DNA from 3 places in the Longimonas haloalkaliphila genome. Region 2 is predicted to be linked to each of the others. Evidence: riboswitches for the same ligand, from Rfam matches in the RefSeq annotation. Region 2 holds a riboswitch; each other region holds the start of a gene.
What was found. Region 2 has a riboswitch for cobalamin ahead of ACZ48V_RS09050 (ribonucleotide-diphosphate reductase subunit beta). Riboswitches for the same ligand answer to the same signal wherever they lie in the genome.

Region 1: it holds a riboswitch for cobalamin, as region 2 does, so the genes downstream of both, ACZ48V_RS06485 (acyl-CoA thioesterase) here and ACZ48V_RS09050 (ribonucleotide-diphosphate reductase subunit beta) in region 2, are expected to answer to the same signal.
Region 3: it holds a riboswitch for cobalamin, as region 2 does, so the genes downstream of both, ACZ48V_RS13945 (TonB-dependent receptor plug domain-containing protein) here and ACZ48V_RS09050 (ribonucleotide-diphosphate reductase subunit beta) in region 2, are expected to answer to the same signal.

The regions. Positions count from the first base shown of each region.
Region 1 covers NZ_AP043948.1:1,639,051-1,644,603, forward strand. Annotated here, with positions in the region: gene metE (5-methyltetrahydropteroyltriglutamate--homocysteine S-methyltransferase) at 1-998, opposite strand, end outside; gene ACZ48V_RS06485 (acyl-CoA thioesterase) at 1,126-1,587, opposite strand; adenosylcobalamin-variant (AdoCbl-variant) riboswitch at 1,825-1,903, opposite strand; gene ACZ48V_RS06490 (YiiD C-terminal domain-containing protein) at 2,062-2,559, opposite strand; gene ACZ48V_RS06495 (Uma2 family endonuclease) at 2,572-2,916, opposite strand; gene ACZ48V_RS06500 (hypothetical protein) at 2,945-3,169, opposite strand; gene ACZ48V_RS06505 (acyl-CoA dehydrogenase family protein) at 3,335-5,065, opposite strand; gene ACZ48V_RS06510 (DUF6503 family protein) at 5,514-5,553, shown strand, end outside.
Region 2 covers NZ_AP043948.1:2,312,117-2,317,669, reverse strand. Annotated here, with positions in the region: gene ACZ48V_RS09060 (sigma-54-dependent transcriptional regulator) at 1-1,146, shown strand, start outside; gene ACZ48V_RS09055 (ribonucleoside-diphosphate reductase subunit alpha) at 1,336-3,012, opposite strand; gene ACZ48V_RS09050 (ribonucleotide-diphosphate reductase subunit beta) at 3,166-4,140, opposite strand; adenosylcobalamin-variant (AdoCbl-variant) riboswitch at 4,432-4,511, opposite strand; gene ACZ48V_RS09045 (penicillin acylase family protein) at 4,800-5,553, opposite strand, start outside.
Region 3 covers NZ_AP043948.1:3,560,047-3,565,599, reverse strand. Annotated here, with positions in the region: gene ACZ48V_RS13960 (fasciclin domain-containing protein) at 1-232, opposite strand, end outside; tRNA gene ACZ48V_RS13955 (tRNA-Met) at 911-984, opposite strand; gene holB (DNA polymerase III subunit delta') at 1,155-2,342, shown strand; cobalamin riboswitch at 2,523-2,803, shown strand; gene ACZ48V_RS13945 (TonB-dependent receptor plug domain-containing protein) at 2,972-4,915, shown strand; gene ACZ48V_RS13940 (YncE family protein) at 5,027-5,553, shown strand, end outside.

The sequences.
Region 1 (5,553 bases), 670 kb from region 2:
GGACCAACCAAGACGCGGTCGGCTCCGAGCGTATTGACGGCTTGCTGAACGGTGTCATGCGCAGCGTTGAGATCAGCGCGCCACACGTTACGCCCGTCGATAAGCCCAAGCGAAAGGGCCATGGTATCGGGAATCTGCTGCAGGGCCGCCGATAGCTGCTCAGGTGCGCGCACCAGGTCCAGGTGCACGGCCTGCACCGGAAGGTCGAACACCGCCTCCATGTTGTCGCCCAGATGACCGAAGTAGGTCGTCAGTAAAAGGTTCAGATCGGTCGCTTCGGCGAGGACGGCATATGCCTGCCGAAAGGCATCGTGGGCAGCGTCGGAGAGGTCCATCACCAGGTGGGGTTCGTCGATCTGTACCGCCTGTGCGCCAGCCTCTTCGAGGCGATTCAGAACCTCAGCGTATACAGGGAGCAGGTTATCTAGCAGGTCGAGCGGCTGCACTTCGGCAGACTGCGCCTTGCCCAGAAGCAGCAACGAGACCGGACCAAGGAGCACCGGACGGGTCTCTATGCCGGCGTCCTTTGCTTCGTTATACGCGTCGATGGCCCCGGTGGATGAAAGCGAGAAGGACTGACCGGGATGCCATTCGGGTACGATATAATGATAGTTGGTGTCATACCACTTGGTCATCTCCATCGCCGCTGTGCGGGCATAATCGCCGTCGCTTGCATCTACCTCTTTTTCCTGTACGCCACGAGCCATTGCAAAATACGTATCGAGGTCAACCTGGTCGCTGTTCCAGTCAAAGCGGGGCGGTACGGCTCCCACCATCGCGATGGTATCGAGTACCTGATCGTAGAACGAAAAATCGTTGGAGGGAATGTGGTCGAGTCCTGCATCCTTCTGAAGGCGCCAGTGCCGAAGGCGTAGCGAACGAGCGATATCGATTAGTCTGCTGCGCGACGCGTCGCCCGCCCAATATGCTTCGACTGCTCTTTTGAGTTCACGTTGCGCGCCAATGCGCGGAAATCCAAGGTTGGTTGAGGTGATCATAAAAGAGATAGGGCTTTGCATTTAAAGAAAGTAAAGAAAGACAGATTGCGCGCTGCATGGGTCGGCAGCACGCACGCAGTGCACAGGTGTACACGGGGGGCGTGGGGGAAAGCACTTCCCAATGCCGCTATGCGTCCGGCGATGCGTCTTGCCCTGTGTCGGATACAACCGGTGCATTCTGCGGTACATCCTGAAGCGAAGGCACGGGAACGGGGCTGTCATCAGCTCCGAGGGCAACGAGCGTGAACGTACCCGTGCATGCGAGAATGCGTTCGTACTGATCCATGGGCTCGATGAACATGTCGGTGCGCACATGCATCGACGACGTTCCGGTCTTCACAACGCGAGCCACGAGTTCCACGATAGTGCCTTCAGGGACGGGCTCCTGGAAGCTGATTTCGCCGGTATGGACGGTCACCACTTTAGAGCGGCACCAGCGGGTGGCGCAGATGAATGCCGCCTGGTCCATCCAGGCCATCGCCGAGCCGCCGAAGAGGGTGTGATAGTGATTGGTGTCGCCCGGAAAGACAGCCCGTACCATACGGGTGGTGGTATCGGGCGAAAGGGAGGGGGCATCTGTGTTAGACATAGTAGCGTATCCGTAAATAGGAAAACCTTGAACGCCTGGAGCGCGCACAAGGTATCGGATACACAAAAACGGCGTAGGGCAAAGCAGGTACGTGATCTTCAGACCCGTACGGGCTTGCTTCAACCGTAATGCACTGCGGACCATGGATCCCAGAACGCGTGGGCGCGGCGCATGGCGTGTACAGAAGGCACCACTACAAAAGGCACTACAAAGCACAGCCAGTCGCCATTCTATTGCATCAAGCAGGCATTCGGACTTTCACCGTTGCGCGACAGCGCCGGATTTTCACCGGACTTCCCCCGAGACGCTGCATGACGGGGCGTGATGCCCCAGGTCATTCAGCCGCCGTGCCACGACAGCACAGCCTTGATGGGTATGTATTCCAAATGATACGGCGGATTCTGGGTAAGTGTCAAGCCGAGACGATGCTGGGAACGACGACGGCATTGGGCATGCCTGCCGGGGGGGCAGGAGTCAATCTGGCAGGTTAAGCCGCGAGGCGGGCAGCCAGGCCCACTCGGCAGTAGCTTCGACGACCGCTTCGTCTCCCATCATGAGCGTCACCGGCACATCCACGCGACCAATGGGGCGAGCACCGAGACGGTTGCGCATGTCGGCATCGAGCGAGGCGGTGGCCGTAATCCGTTCGGGAGCCGGACGCTGAAACGACACGTCGAGTGTGCGAATGACGGGTACGCTCTCATCGGGGATGTTCAGAGCCGTGACGAGTCCGGAAGCCGTCTCTGCCAGCAGCGCCAGCGCCGCCGCGTGCATCGTGCCGATGTGGTTGGATACGGCACGCTCCGGGCTCAGCGCGACCGTCACCGTTTCGGGCGTGTACGTGCGGATGTGCACCCCGGCGGTATCCACAAACGGAATCGTCTGACCGATGGCGTGGGTAATGCCGTCGGGGCGCAGCTCGTTGGGACAGTCAGCAAAGCGACGCGCAATGGCAGGAAAAGGATTGGTCATACGTCTGAAACCTTATGTGGTAGAAGAAAACAGATGGGCCACCTTGACCTCGACTCCGTCGATAACGGGTGAGCCTACCAGCCCCGCCTCCACGACACGCGCATGCTGTGTGAAACCGGCGTCGGTATTTACGTGAACCTCAACCGCCTGCGATTCCGGGCGGAGCGTCCAGTATTCGCGTACGCCGTGCTGTTCGTACAGCTGTTTCTTGATCCCCACATCGCGGTAGGCGGTGGAGGAGGAAAAGATCTCAGCAATGAGATCAGGGGCGCCTTCAATCCGCTGTTCTGTGATGATCTCACGCCGCGTGTAGGCAATGTACACCAGATCGGGCTGCATGGTGGTGTTTTCTGTCAAGAAAACATCTATGGGAGCAAACAACAACTCACCGGGATGAGATCGCCGACTGATCGAGGTAACGCTGTATCGCCCAGGCCAGACGGCGGAGCACGTGTTGATGACGCAAAGTGGTCGGTGGAGCCATGATCAGGGATCCGGCAATCAGTTCGTAGGACCCATTTTCCGGCAACGTGGCATAGTTGGCGTACGTGTAGCGCTCCTTCTTGGGAAGGGGGAGCGTCGCCACATCGGGCGTTTGCGTAGACGGCATAACAGCGTGGGGCCGATGAGTTTAAGGGAGACGATCACACATGGTTGGGAGTAAAAAAGTCCGCGTCAGAGGCCTTCCATGCAGCCAAAGGCAACAGACCGGAGCATGCGAAAGCACTACCACCGGCCTGTACAAACGGGCGCATCCACCAAGTAATTTGTGTTGCTATACAGCCTGCTGCGACCCGGTATCTACGGCAAGTTCATCCTGGAATAGCGACTGACGGTTGAAGTCCTGCGCAAGCATATATCCGTCGTAGTGAGTACGCCGGGCAATGTGATTGAGCCCTTTGGCTGTGAAGTACTCGGCAACGGCAATGGGGCGCCGCCCTTCCTCTTGAATAGCCCACTGGGCATGGTGGATGAGCAGCGCAGCCTCCAGTGCATGAGCGATGGTATACGTGAAGCGCCGGGCTCCGGCCTCAAGGGCTTTTTCGCCGTAGTTTTCAAGCGTTTCCGCGAGCCACTGCACAGCAGCTTTAAAGGCATCTTGTGCTTGCTTCATCGCATGTTTCAGCGCGGGCGTCTCGACAGAAGCTGCGCATCGTTTAATTTCGTTATGCACCGCCTCAAGGCGTCCGTCGCGGCGCAGGGTGCGCAGCGCGGTGAGCGACATCACATTGGTTGTGCCCTCCCATAGAGGAAGCGCAAAGGCGTCGCGCAGCAGCGTAGGGATTCCGGTTTCCTCGACGTATCCAGAGCCGCCAAATGCTTCAATGACTTCTGTGCTTACCTCAACCGCCTGCCGTGCTGTAATGAGCTTGACGAGTGGGGAGAGCGCGCGGAGGAGGTGCTGCTCGTCGCTATTAAGCGCGTTGTTTTCTTCTTTGCCGACGAGCTCTACAAACCGGAACGTAAGGTGGAATGCCCCTTCGAAAGTAGCCTGAACATCGGCAAGCGTGTCGTAGTGCAGCGGCTTTTCGATGATGGGGGTACCAAAGGCTTTGCGGCGGCGGGCATAGTCGCGCGCCAGTGCCAGGCCGCGGCGCATGCTACTTACGGCGATCAGAGCATTCCACATACGGGCGCGATCCACCATCGGGGTAAGATGACGCGTGCCGTGCTTCAGCTCAGTAATTGGATGGGCCACAGCACCGTCCAGGGTGACCTCAGACACTGGCAGCTTCTTGGCTCCCATGCTCTCCTTGAGCCGGTTCACCCGGATGCCCGCATTCGGTGAATCGGCGTGGTTGCTGCGAATGGGAAGATGGAACAGGGAAAGCCCTGCACGTCCTTCTGTGTTAGATTCGGGGCGCGCCAGCACAACGGCCATGTTCGCTGCGGTAGACGAGGTAAACCACTTGTGGCCGTACAGCCGCCATGTGCCATCTTCATACCGGGCCTCTGTATCTACTTTGCTCAAGTCCGTGCCGCCCTGCTGCTCGGTGCGCCACTGGCCACTCGTCCAGAACGTTTCGGGGTCGCGGCTCATCAGATGAGGCCCGACCCTGTCGATGAGCGCTTCGTTTCCAGAGCGGAGCAGGGTGGCAATCGAGCCATCGGTGGTTGCCAGCAGAAAGCCCATCATGTCGGAGGCAGGCAGAAGCAGGTAGGCGAGGGCGCCCTGATGCACGCGGCTGAGCGGACCGTTCTCGCGATCGTATGCTGTAGCAATGACGCCATGTTCTGCTACCATGGGCAGCACGCGCTCCCATACCTCGGTGAGTTCAATCTTGTCGATCCGGTCGCCTGTCGGATCCCACTGCACCAGCCGCGGCGTATTGGGACGGTCTTGAAGCTGCAGGTCGTACAGTTCGCCGCCGGTAAGAGCGCCGAGCTTGTTCAGGTCGGGGCGGATGGTGGCGTACATCTCAGGGGGACACACCCGCTTCAGGTATCCGCGTAACACGCGGTCGGTCGTGAATTGATTGCCCAGGTCGGCCAGTTTGCGTGACATGATACAGTCGGGATAGTTTTATGTAGGGTTCTACGTAAGCTGCTCAATAACCGGCGTGCAAGCGCGTTGCGTACAAAAGCTCTGCGCGTACGAGGCACCATGTTATGGTGTGCTACAGGTATGGTTTGTGTATGGTCTGTTCATCGCTCGACCGGAGCATTCTGAATCCGGGGTGTTCTCAACAGAGAAACCAGGTTTCGACACTGATTGAATGAGCAATCATGCGTAACGCAAAAAAGGATCCGAAAATGCAAGGGGCATGTGGGGGAATGTACCACATGCGGTGTAAGGCGATTGGTTTTTGGGGTAGCTACATATTTTGCTACCGCTGCAGAAATTCAGAGGGTGGTGTAATAGATTGACAGCATACGGCACACATGCTATTGCGTACAGGGCACTGCACAGGAATCATCTACCGTACATTATTTACACCAACCGAATCGCCACAATGAACACACCGAACATTCAATCAGGTCGCGTTCTTCTCA
Region 2 (5,553 bases):
CCGGAACTGCTCGACATGCATGCTGACGTGAGCATTATTGTGATCACAGCGCACGCCTCCATTGGCACCGCTGTAGAGGCCATGCGGCGCGGAGCCTCCGACTATCTGCCCAAGCCGTTTACGCCCGAGCAGGTGCGTCTGGCGCTGCGTAAAGCGGTGGATCTGCAGGCGCTGCATCACCGTGTAGCGCTGCTGGAATCGGACCTGGAGCGCTCGGCCCCGGCACGCCTTACCAGCAGTGAGAGTCCGGCCATGCAGGCTGTGCTCGATGAGGCGCGCCAGATCGCAGACAGCGAGGCTACGGTGCTCATTCAGGGCGAAAGCGGGACTGGCAAAGGTGTGCTGGCCCGCGCAATTCATGCGTGGAGTCCGCGCGCCGACGAGCCGTTTGGCGTGATACACAGCCCCTCGCTCTCGCGGGAGCTGTTTGAGAGCGAACTGTTCGGTCACGTCAAGGGCGCCTTCACCGGAGCCACGCAGTCCAAGCCGGGCCGGATTACGCAATCGGATGGTGGCACGCTGTTTCTTGACGAGATCGCCGAACTCCCGCTGAGCCTGCAGCCGAAGCTGCTCAGGTTTGTGCAGCACCAGGCCTATGAGCGCGTGGGGGATCCAGAGACCCTGCACGCCGACGTACGGCTGGTTACAGCGACCAATGCCAACTTAAAGGCGGAGGTCGAAGCCGGCACCTTCCGCCAGGATCTGTATTACCGCCTCAATGTGGTGCCGCTTACGGTGCCCCCGCTGCGCGAGCGCCCTGCCGACATCATCCCGTTGGCCCAGCGCTTTCTCCGCTTCTACGCAAACAAATACAACCAGTCTATCGAGGCCCTGTCGGAGCCAGTGGAGCACGCTCTGCAGGCGCATGCGTGGCCGGGAAACGTGCGCGAGCTTGAGAATGCCATTGAGCGCGCCGTTATTCTCTGCCGGGGTCACACGCTCAGCATCGCCCACCTTCCATTTGCTGATGAGGAGCCCGCAAGCACCTCCAAGCCGACCGGGCTACGCACGCTTGCCGAGGTCGAGGCCCACCACATTCAGCACGCCATTCAGCACACCGACACGCTGCAAGAAGCCGCGCGTGTGCTCGATATCGACCCCGCGACCCTCTACCGCAAGCGCAAAGCGTATGGGCTGGATGCGTAGCAGCGCCGCACGAAACGTGATACTCAATTCGAAAAAAGAACCTGTACTGTGTCCGACGGTCCCCGTCGGGCGTTGCAAAGGGGATGTTGCGGGGTCTCCACAAAAAGAAGTCCCCATGCATCTCCACAGGGAAGCGCATGAGGGCCGCAGATTAGTTTTGCTGGGAAGCGAAGAGGAATGCCCGTCCGGTTACGCTTCGCAGGCGCGGCATTCGAGCAGTTCGCGCGAGAAGCTCTGCGCAGCGTTTACGCCGTTCTGGTAGTAGAGCGACTTAACGCCCTTGCGCCATGCCTCAATGTACAGCGCGTTGATGTCTTTCACCGCGGTAGATCCCGGATCAATCGCCAGGTTCAGCGACTGCGACTGGTCGATATGCTGCTGCCGACTGGCCGCCTGGTTGATGATCGTCATCTGTCCGATCTCGCTGAACGTCTTGAACACGTCTTTCTCGTGCTCCGACAGGATGTCGAGGTGCTGCACCGAGCCATCGCGCAGGGCAATCTTCTCCCACATATCGTCGGTATCAGCGCCCTTTTTGGCCAGTAACTCCTTCAGGTGCGGATTCTTGTATGTCACCTTCATCTTAGCCCGATCCTGCACAAAGTAGTTGCTCTTGATGGGCTCGATTGAGGGACTGACCTGCCCCAGAATGAAGCTGCTCGATTTCGTGGGCGCCACCGCCATGGTTGTGGTGTTGCGGCGTCCGTAGCCTTCGAGCACCTCCGGCTCGCCAAAGCGGTCGGCCAGCTCGCCCGAGGCGGCATACGAGCGTTCCTTGATGGTCTTGGCCACCTCGGCCCCGGTCATGTTGGCCTCGGTAGATTCGAAGGGAATCATGTTGTCTTGCAGGTACGAGTGCCAGCCCAGCATACCAATGCCAATGGCCCGGTGGCGCTCGGCAAACCGCACGGCGCGCTCCATGTGCTTAATACCGGAAGCGCGGTCGATAAACTCCTGCATCACCGCATCCAGAAAGAAGGTGAGCGTCTCCACCGCATCGGTCTCCTTCCACTCATCGTAGTGCAGCACATTCATCGACGAAAGGCAGCAGACGAAGCTCTCCTTGGCGTTGGAGGGCAACGCGATCTCGCTGCAGAGGTTACTCGCCTTTATCTCATAGCCCTTGTCTTTGTAGACCTGCGGCTTGCCGTTATTTACATTGTCCCGAAACAGGATGTACGGAATGCCCAGGTTCATGCGGGCCTCGATGACCTTGGCCCAGAGCGCGCGTTTCTCGGCATCGCCGTCGATCATCTGCTGCATCCAGTCGTCGCCCACGACCACGCCGTAGTACATGGTCTGGATGGTGTCGCCCTCGGTCTGGATGTTGAGCCACTCTTCAACGTCGGGGTGCTCAATATCGACATAGCCCGCAAAGTGGCCTCGGCGCGTTTCGCCCTGGCTTACCACGTTGATGATCTTGTCGAAGAGCTGTGCAAACGGATACGTACCGTTTGAGGTACCGTTGTTAGTGATTTCAGAGCCACGCGGGCGTACGTCGCCGAAGTAGCCGCTGGTACCACCCCCTACCTTGGTCATCATGCCAACCTCGGCATGCGTGTCAAGAATGGCTTCCATCGAGTCGCCGATGTAGGAGCCGAAGCAGCTGATAGGAAGGCCGCGGTCGAGCCCGAAATTGGCCCACACCGGTGACGCAAGCGAGTAGTACCCGCGGCTCATGTAATCAAAGAAGCGATCGCCAAACCCGTCAATACCAAGGATCTCCTCGGCCCGGTCGGCAATGTCGCGGACGCGCTCTTCAGGACTGGTGCCTTCAAGCAAGTACCCGCGCCGCAAGAACGTGCGCGAGTGATCGTTTAACCAGTCGAAGGAAGCGCGCTTGCGACGAACTTTTGTAGTTGGCATAGGCGGTTGTGATTTATCGGAATGGACAGATGGAAGATACGTAGAGGGATACGCGGCCATTGTGCTTGCTCAGAGCACATCATGCGCATCCTTCTGCCCCTACACGCTGAGGCAATGAAGCCGTAGGGGAGCGGTTCTGGGATGGGCCGCGTCCTAAAACAGATCGTCGCCGCTGACGCTCTGGGTCATTTTGGAATAGGTGGTACCGCGCTTCGAGAAGAAGTCGTTGCCTTTTGTGAGCAAGATTTCTTCGTAGAACCAGCGGGTTTCGGCGAGCAGGTCGCTGTCAACTTCAAACAGCGGGTCGACATCGACATGGTCGAGCGAGGCGTTGAACTTGTCGCGCAGAAAAGCATCGACCACGTTGCGCGGAAGGAAGTCAAGCTCACCCTCTTCAAAAATCCAGTCGAGCACCTTTTGCTCGGCCTGATAGGCGCGGCGGCAGGCCTCGGTGACCTGCGCGTCGAACTCGTTACCAAACCAGGTCGGATACTCTTCACGCATCACGTTGATAAGCTCTACGCCGAAAAGCCCGTGGATCTGCTCCTCTTTCGAGGTAGCTTCGACCGCATTGGCGACGCCTTTGAAGCGTTTCTCGTACTTGTCGAACGAGAGCATGATGAGGAACTGGCTGAACAGGCTCACATGCTCGATAAAGATGCTGAAGAGCAAGATAGAGAGCGCAAAATCGCGCTTGTCGGCGCTGTCGGCCGCCTCCAAGGTATCTTCGAGGTACGCGATGCGGTCGCGAAGGGCCGGAATGGTTTCGACGTCTTCGAAAGCCTCGTTCAGGCCAAGCAGCTCCAGCAGGTGTGAATACGCGTCGAGGTGGCGCACCTCCGACTCAGCGAACGTCATGCCTACCGCTCCCACCTCGGGCACCGGAAGACGCTTGTAGATATCGGCCCAGAAGGTTTTGACAGATACCTCAATCTGCGCGATGGCGAGCATGGTTTTGGTGATAACACTACGCTCCACATCGGTGCAGTTAACGTGGAAGTCTTGAATGTCACCCTCAAAGTTAAATTCGTCGTGCACCCAGTACGACTGACGAATGGCCGTTTTAAACTTGAGCAGGTGCGGGTACTGGTAGGGCTTGAGGTTGACGCGCTTCTGGAAAAGGGGCATATAGGCTCGGGGCAGGCAAGCTTATGAAAGGAACCGTTCAAGCAAGACCCTGCGCGCCAAAGCGTTGCGTAGGCAGCTACGCCCCCCGTGTGTCGCGCAGGCGATCCGCTTTGAGCAGGGTCAATCGGGGCTGAAGCAGTCTGAACTGGAAACCTGACTGACGGAGCGGTTTGCGCGGCATGTAGGATGGTTAGCGTGACCACGAACCCCAGGACGCGTGGGGAGTCGGGTGTTTTGCAGCGTTGGATAACGGCACTACGTGTAAACAGCCGACGTGTTGTTTGGTCGCTCGTGCACGCGGGCATTCGGACTGTAACCGCTGCGCGACAGTGCCGGAGTTGCACCGGCTTCCCCCGTAGGTGCTTTTGCCGAGCATGCAGCGTATCGGCAAATTCCTTCCGCGCCACGACAGCGCGGCCGTGCAGAGCACATATGTGTTTGAGCGTGGCATACTATGTACGAGATGCGCGGGAGAGTGTCAAGCAACAATCTCGTAGGAACGACGCCGGAAGCGCTCCCAATTCAGCCCCACCTACGGCAGGGGCCGTGTAAGCCTACCCGCCCCTCTTTTCTCTTTCAAGCTTGTCACGTTTGCACGAGAATGCACCGGGTACGGGCCGCATGCCGCGCCGTTTGCACGCGTCTCGGTGGACAGGCCGCTACGGGATGAGCTGTATCTGTTCGCTGATGCGGTTTGGCTCAATCTCATCGGGGTCTTGTGGACGGGCCTGCACGTAGTAGGCTTCTTCGAGGTAGGGCTCCACAAAAAGATCGAAGTGCACCGGATCAAAGGGATGCGCGCGCTGCCCGCCGGGATAGACGACATGTGCCTCCGGGCGATCGCCCGAAAAGTCGACGACAGCCCGCTGGCTCGCGGTGTGCGACACGCGCAGTCCGGGCGCCTGCAACAGCGTCGACGCAAAGCCCGGGAACGGATGTGGCCCGCGTCCGAGCGAGGCAAACGGCCCTGCTGGCAAGAGATGGGCAATCTCAAGCTGATGATGGTCGCCCCATCGCCACGCCTCGGGGTCCCACGTGTATCGCGCAGCCAGCGTATCGGCAGTCGCATCGAGGGCCAGGCCCATCAGCTCCAGACCGGTTTCGGTGGTATCGGTGTCAACACGGTTGAACCATGGCGCTTCCGGATCGTGCTCAAGCAGGTCGAGGAGCACTGCGTCTTGCGGACGCCGCGCTTCGCTGAAGACGGGCTCGTCCCACATCATGTCGCGCAGCACCCGTAGGAACGTATGCATCACAAGCGGCTCGTGGCGGTCGGTCGTGGCGTGGCCTTCCCACCTAAGCAGCCAACGGCGCACTGCGGTGCCTCGCTTGGTGAGCCGAGCGGGTTCCACCGCCTCGATAAACGGCGCAAAGGCCTCACGCTCTTGCACGTAGACATCCACCTGGTACGCC
Region 3 (5,553 bases), 1.2 Mb from region 2:
TCAGTGGTTCGCTGCCATCCAGTGTCTCAAGAAGGCTGGGTTCAGTTTCGGTGATCGCCGTCTCAAGTGTGGAAAGATAATCAGACTCTTCAACAAGCTCAGCTGCAGTCCGCTCAACAGGATCAACACCTGTCGAGATTTCGTCGGAATCGCAAGCTGATAGAAAAAGCAGAACCGCTCCAGCGAGCACAAACGAAAATAGTTTGCTCGTTATGGCGTTTCGAATGTTCATAATACTACGAGTATTGGATAGGATAAACGAGAGTGTAGACCCGCCTCTCAGGACGGCCCGAGATTGACTTCGAGATAGAGAACGCATGTAAAACGTAAAGCTCACCAGATAGGGGGTTCCAAAGGGTGATAGATAACCTCAGCCTATTAGCTTCAGGCCGAAAACGGTCGTGCGCATTCACCCAAGCACGAACAATGGAGATAAGATAGCCCAACAAGATCCGTCAATGTACTACTGTACTACCGGTGAAGCATTTACTTTTACATAATGTAATGTAGATAAATCGAAGGCCAATAGAAAGTGAGGGTTTCATGAGTCTTCCTTTGCGCTCTGCAGAACCGGTGCGAAGACGCGCTGCAGGCAAGAAAAAGTGCCATCGGTGCGAAAATTTTACTGCGATTAAGACTCGCAACGTCAGGGCCATGCCCTAACGGTTCCCGAGGCTATCATTCATCAAGACAGCATAGCCCGACCAAGATTGCAGACCAAGAGCCTGTTCGGGGCTTAGTTTGCAGTTCAAAAAAGCCACTTGGAGCCCAAATTAAGAAATTAGAACAGGCTCTTGAGAACAAAACGGCTCTAAGTGGCAACGTGCTGAAGCCACCTTCAAAAGAGTTGAGAAATCTGTTTTTACCACACAACGTATACGTGGCATAACATACGTATATGTAATGTATGTAGCGCGGGACGGATTTGAACCGTCGACCTCCGGGTTATGAATCCGACGCTCTAACCATCTGAGCTACCGCGCCATTCTAATTTGCAGTCCTATTCTATGAACCGTAGCCGCATTAAGGTTCCACGCTGCGTCGTGAAGAAGAAATGAGTGGGGCAGAGGGATGCGCACAGGGGTTCCATTCGTGCACGCTGTCTCGTATCATGTATATCTGTTTCTTTCTTGAATAACCCTTCGCCCGTACGGATGGCCTGGTCTGAAATCATTGGACAGGAGCGCGTGGTGGATATGCTTCGTCGCACGCTCTCAAGTAAGCGTGTGCCCCATGCATACCTGTTTCACGGCCCGCGAGGCACGGGTACGGTCCCGGCTGCGCTTGAGCTAGCGCGCGCGCTGCAGTGCACCGAGCAGGACGAAGAGGCATGCGACCGCTGCGCAGCCTGCCAGAAAACGCGCCGCATGGTGCATCCCGATGTACACGTCTTCTTTCCGTATCCGAAAGGCACAAGCGACGACGATGTGGCCAGGCGCATCAAACGAGTTGGAGAGGAGCCCTACGCTCCGGTCGATTACGTGCGCCGCCCGTCGCTTGAAGACCCCGAAAAGACCTCCAACAAACAGGTCATGTATCACATCGACCGCATGAAAGAGGAGGTGGTGCGGCCTATGACGTTCCACCCGGGCGAAGGAGATTACAAGATTGCGCTGCTCACCGATGCCGAATACATGAATACCTCGGCGGCGAATGCCTTCCTGAAGGTGCTCGAAGAACCGCCCTCGCAAACGGTGTTCATCCTGACAAGCAGCCGCGTTGATCAGATGCTGCCCACTATTGTGTCGCGCTGCCAGAAAGTGCGTTTCGACCCGCTTTCTCCAAGTGCAATTGCCGGAGCGCTTCAGGAACGCGAAGCCCTTCCATCTGGCGAGGCCTCTATGCTCGCTCGCATGGCCGATGGGTCGTATAGCCACGCCCTGCAGCTTAACGAGAGTACCCACCTGCGCGAGAGCCGCACGCTGGTACTCAACTTTCTGCGCGCGGCGTACACGCGCAAAACGGATGCCCTGAACGAACGGATCGACGCAATCGATCGGCTCGGACGCGAGCGGGTGAAGGGGGTGCTGCGCCTCATGATCCGGTGGGTGCGCGACCTTATGCTCTACCAGACACTGGGTGACGAGGCGCCGCTTGTGAACGTAGATCAGGCTGAAGCCGTGGCGAACTTCTGCCAGCATCTGCCCGATGCCGATCTGGAGGCGATGGTCTCGCGCGTGGAAGAGGCGCTGCATTTGGTCGGACGCAATGTGCGCACGCGGCTTGTGCTGATGAACCTGGCGCTTCAACTGGGTGCTGCTATGAAAGGCGGCACGAGCATCCCCGTCTACCAACCGCTTCCTGAACAGGCGCTTACATCTGCACTCTATGAGGCAGGGTAGCACATGCAGGGTACCTCATGCAGATTATGCCTTGCAAAACACAGCACAAAGCCATACTGAAGCTTTCCGTCTGCCGTAGGCGTCCGCTGTTGTATCGTTCGTATTGTGTGAAGTGGTGGACACTCTGTAGGAGGCGCGTGTATGTTATAGGTGCTTATATATCGCATCTGTAACAATGCGGTAGATGGCCCCGCTACAGGTTCGCTGTTTTCGAATGGCGATGAAAAGGGAATCTCGTGCCAGCGCGAGCATATGCCAGAACGTGCTATGTGCCCGTACTGAAACCGAGAGCTGTACCCGCAACTGTGATCCGGTGCTCCGCCTCTCGCCGTCTGCGCTCACTGTTCCATAGAATGGGAAGAGCCAGCCGCACCAGCGAGGTGTAGACACGACCTGTGAAGGCGCAAGCCTCGTACGGTCCGCCGGCAAGCCAGGAGACCTGCCTGTGGCGTGCATTCGTCACCTTCCTCCGGGAATAGAGGGAGCGGCGTTGGCCCACCTGTTTGACGTCTGGCGCTGTGAACCGCCGGGGTCTTCTTGCTGGTAGCGCATACCGTACCCACAGCCAACGGGTATGTGTAGCGCCTGCAGCATCTTCTGGGGCGACGACCCTCCCACATCAATGAGGCATGGTCGTTTCGTTCCGTCGTTTCTTTCTGTGGAGTGCCTTCGCGCTGATGACAGCGTCGGGATGCGTTGCCGGTGCCGCATCGGCCTCCGACCTTCCCCTCGCGCCGCGCGATACCGTCGACTGGGCGATCAACCTGCCCGAGCTGACGGTCACTGCCACACGTATCCCTACGACGGTGCACAACGCGCCGGCTTCCATCGCGCGCATTGACTCGACAGCGCTTGTGGCATCTGGCAGCGCAACGGTGGCTGATGTGCTGGAGCGCCGCTCATCCGTTCATATTCGCCGCGCCAGTGCTTACGGACTCGCCAGCGCGTCGTCGCGGGGAAGCGGTGCTTCGCAGACGCTCGTACTGCTCGACGGGCACCGCATCGCCAATCCGCAGCTCGGGCAGACAGATCTTTCGCTTATCCCTTCTGTGCTTCTGCAGTCGGTCGAGGTGATGCAGGGGCCCGCGGCGCCGCTCTACGGCAGCGACGGGATGGGCGGGGCGGTGCACTTGCGTACCCGGGCCCCCGCTAAGCCCGCGCTTGCCCTTACGACACGGGCTGGTGCCTTCGGGCAGCATGGCGGGGATCTGCTCGTCGGCGACCGTGCAGGCGACTGGAGTTGGGTGGCAGCAGCGCGCTACGAGCGCCTGCAAGGCGACTTTCCGTACGAAGATCGGGCACGCTTCCCAGCAGAAACAGTGCGCCGCGACAACGCCGACCGCACGCAGTACAGTGCTTTCGTGTCTACGCATACCGCCGCCACCGACCGTTCGCGCGTCGCGGCCCTGGTTACGGCTACGAACCGGGGACTCCCCGGAACGAGTAGCCTGGCGGCCAACACCGAACGGCAGCGCGACCGCAGCGCTCGCATGTGGGCACATCACCGGTGGCGCCTGGCTTCAGGCACGCTCACCACCCGTGGGTTTGCTCAGTACGATGCGATCCGCTACCGAAATCCGGAACAGAATATCGACGACACCGGACACACCTACGTGGCCAGCACCGAAGCCGAGTGGGAAGGCGGCGTAGCAGAGACGTGGAGGCTCAACACAGGCCTGTCGGCGCAGTCCAGCTGGGCGCGCCATCCCAGCCTGCGAAGTCAGGCTACACAGCAGCATGCCGGACTCGCCGTCAGCGCCGTCCGCACCGGCGACCGGGTGCGATGGTATCCGGCTGTACGCGTAGACGCATACCGCGTGCCCGAAGGCACGAACCGCGTCGCCACGGCTCCGCGCCTTGGCATCAACCTTACGCCGCTACCAGCGTATGACGGATTGCGCCTCAAGGCACATGTTGGGCGTGCCTTTCGGATGCCGACGCTCAACGATCGTTACTGGCAGCCCGGCGGCGTACCCGACCTGCGCCCCGAGCGCGGCTGGAGCGCCGACGCAGGCGTTCGATGGCAGCGGGCGTCCAGCCACACATCGCTTACGATCTTTGAGCAGCGCCATACCGATCGCATCGTCTGGACGCCCACCACGCAGGGCTTCTGGGCCCCGCAGAACGTGCAGCGCGTACGGACACGAGGCGTAGAGGCTGATGCAGCCACTACGATCCGCACGCTTCCGTATGTTGACATTACAACCGGGTTCAGCGCCGCATTTACCGATGCGCGCGACCGCTCGAATCCCGAATCGTCTTCATACAACCAGCCGCTACGCTACACCCCTCGAACGACCTTTACGCCCTACGTTACGGCGTCTGTAGGAGCGCTGGCGCTCGATGTGAACGTGCGTCGCATCGGGCGTCGCTACACGACCAGCGACGGCTCACGATCGCGTGCCCCGTACCTGACAGCCGACACGCAGCTTCGGGTGGAGCAGCAGTGGAACGATCTGTCTGTGCAGCTGCGCCTTCAGATTGAGAATCTGCTCAACACCGACTACACCCTGCTCAACGACCAACCGGTTCCGCCGCGACATGGCACCGTATCGCTCCGTGTGCAGCTATAAGAGAACCCTTTTGCAGAACAGAACACTTTTCTACCAAAACGGCGCATCCATCTTACATGTTTACATGGATGCTGCATTGATTCATGCCTTCTGTAACTCCTTTACGTCCTTATGATCAATCGTACAGCTTCATTACCCCTTGCTGCGCTGCTCCTGGCAGGGCTCCTATTTATCGCTGGATGCGACCTGACACCGCTTGACAGCGACACGATCAACGTTCAGACGTCTGATGTCGTCGTTGCCAACGCCGGCGCCTTTGGCGGGCAGAACAGCAGCTTCACCTTTATCGATCCCAACGTCGAAGAAGGAGGAGCCGTTACGCGCGGCGAAGGGGAATTTGCCTCGTATATTCAGAGTCACATTCTGCTTGATGAGCGGTATCTGGCAGTCTTTGGCGAAACCGCGTCGGTCGGTCTGTTTGACCTCGAAACGCAAGACCAGCTTGGCCTCGTTGAAGGCATTCCTAACCCGCGTTACACCATCTCCGATGGCGCCGTCGCATATGTTACCAGCAAAGACTTCAGCGGCGAAGGCCAGCCGGGGGTCTACGTGGTGGATGTAGCCAACCGGGCCGTTGTCGATACCACGTTGCTTGACAGAAATCCCGAGGGACTCACCGGAACGCAGAACCAGATCTA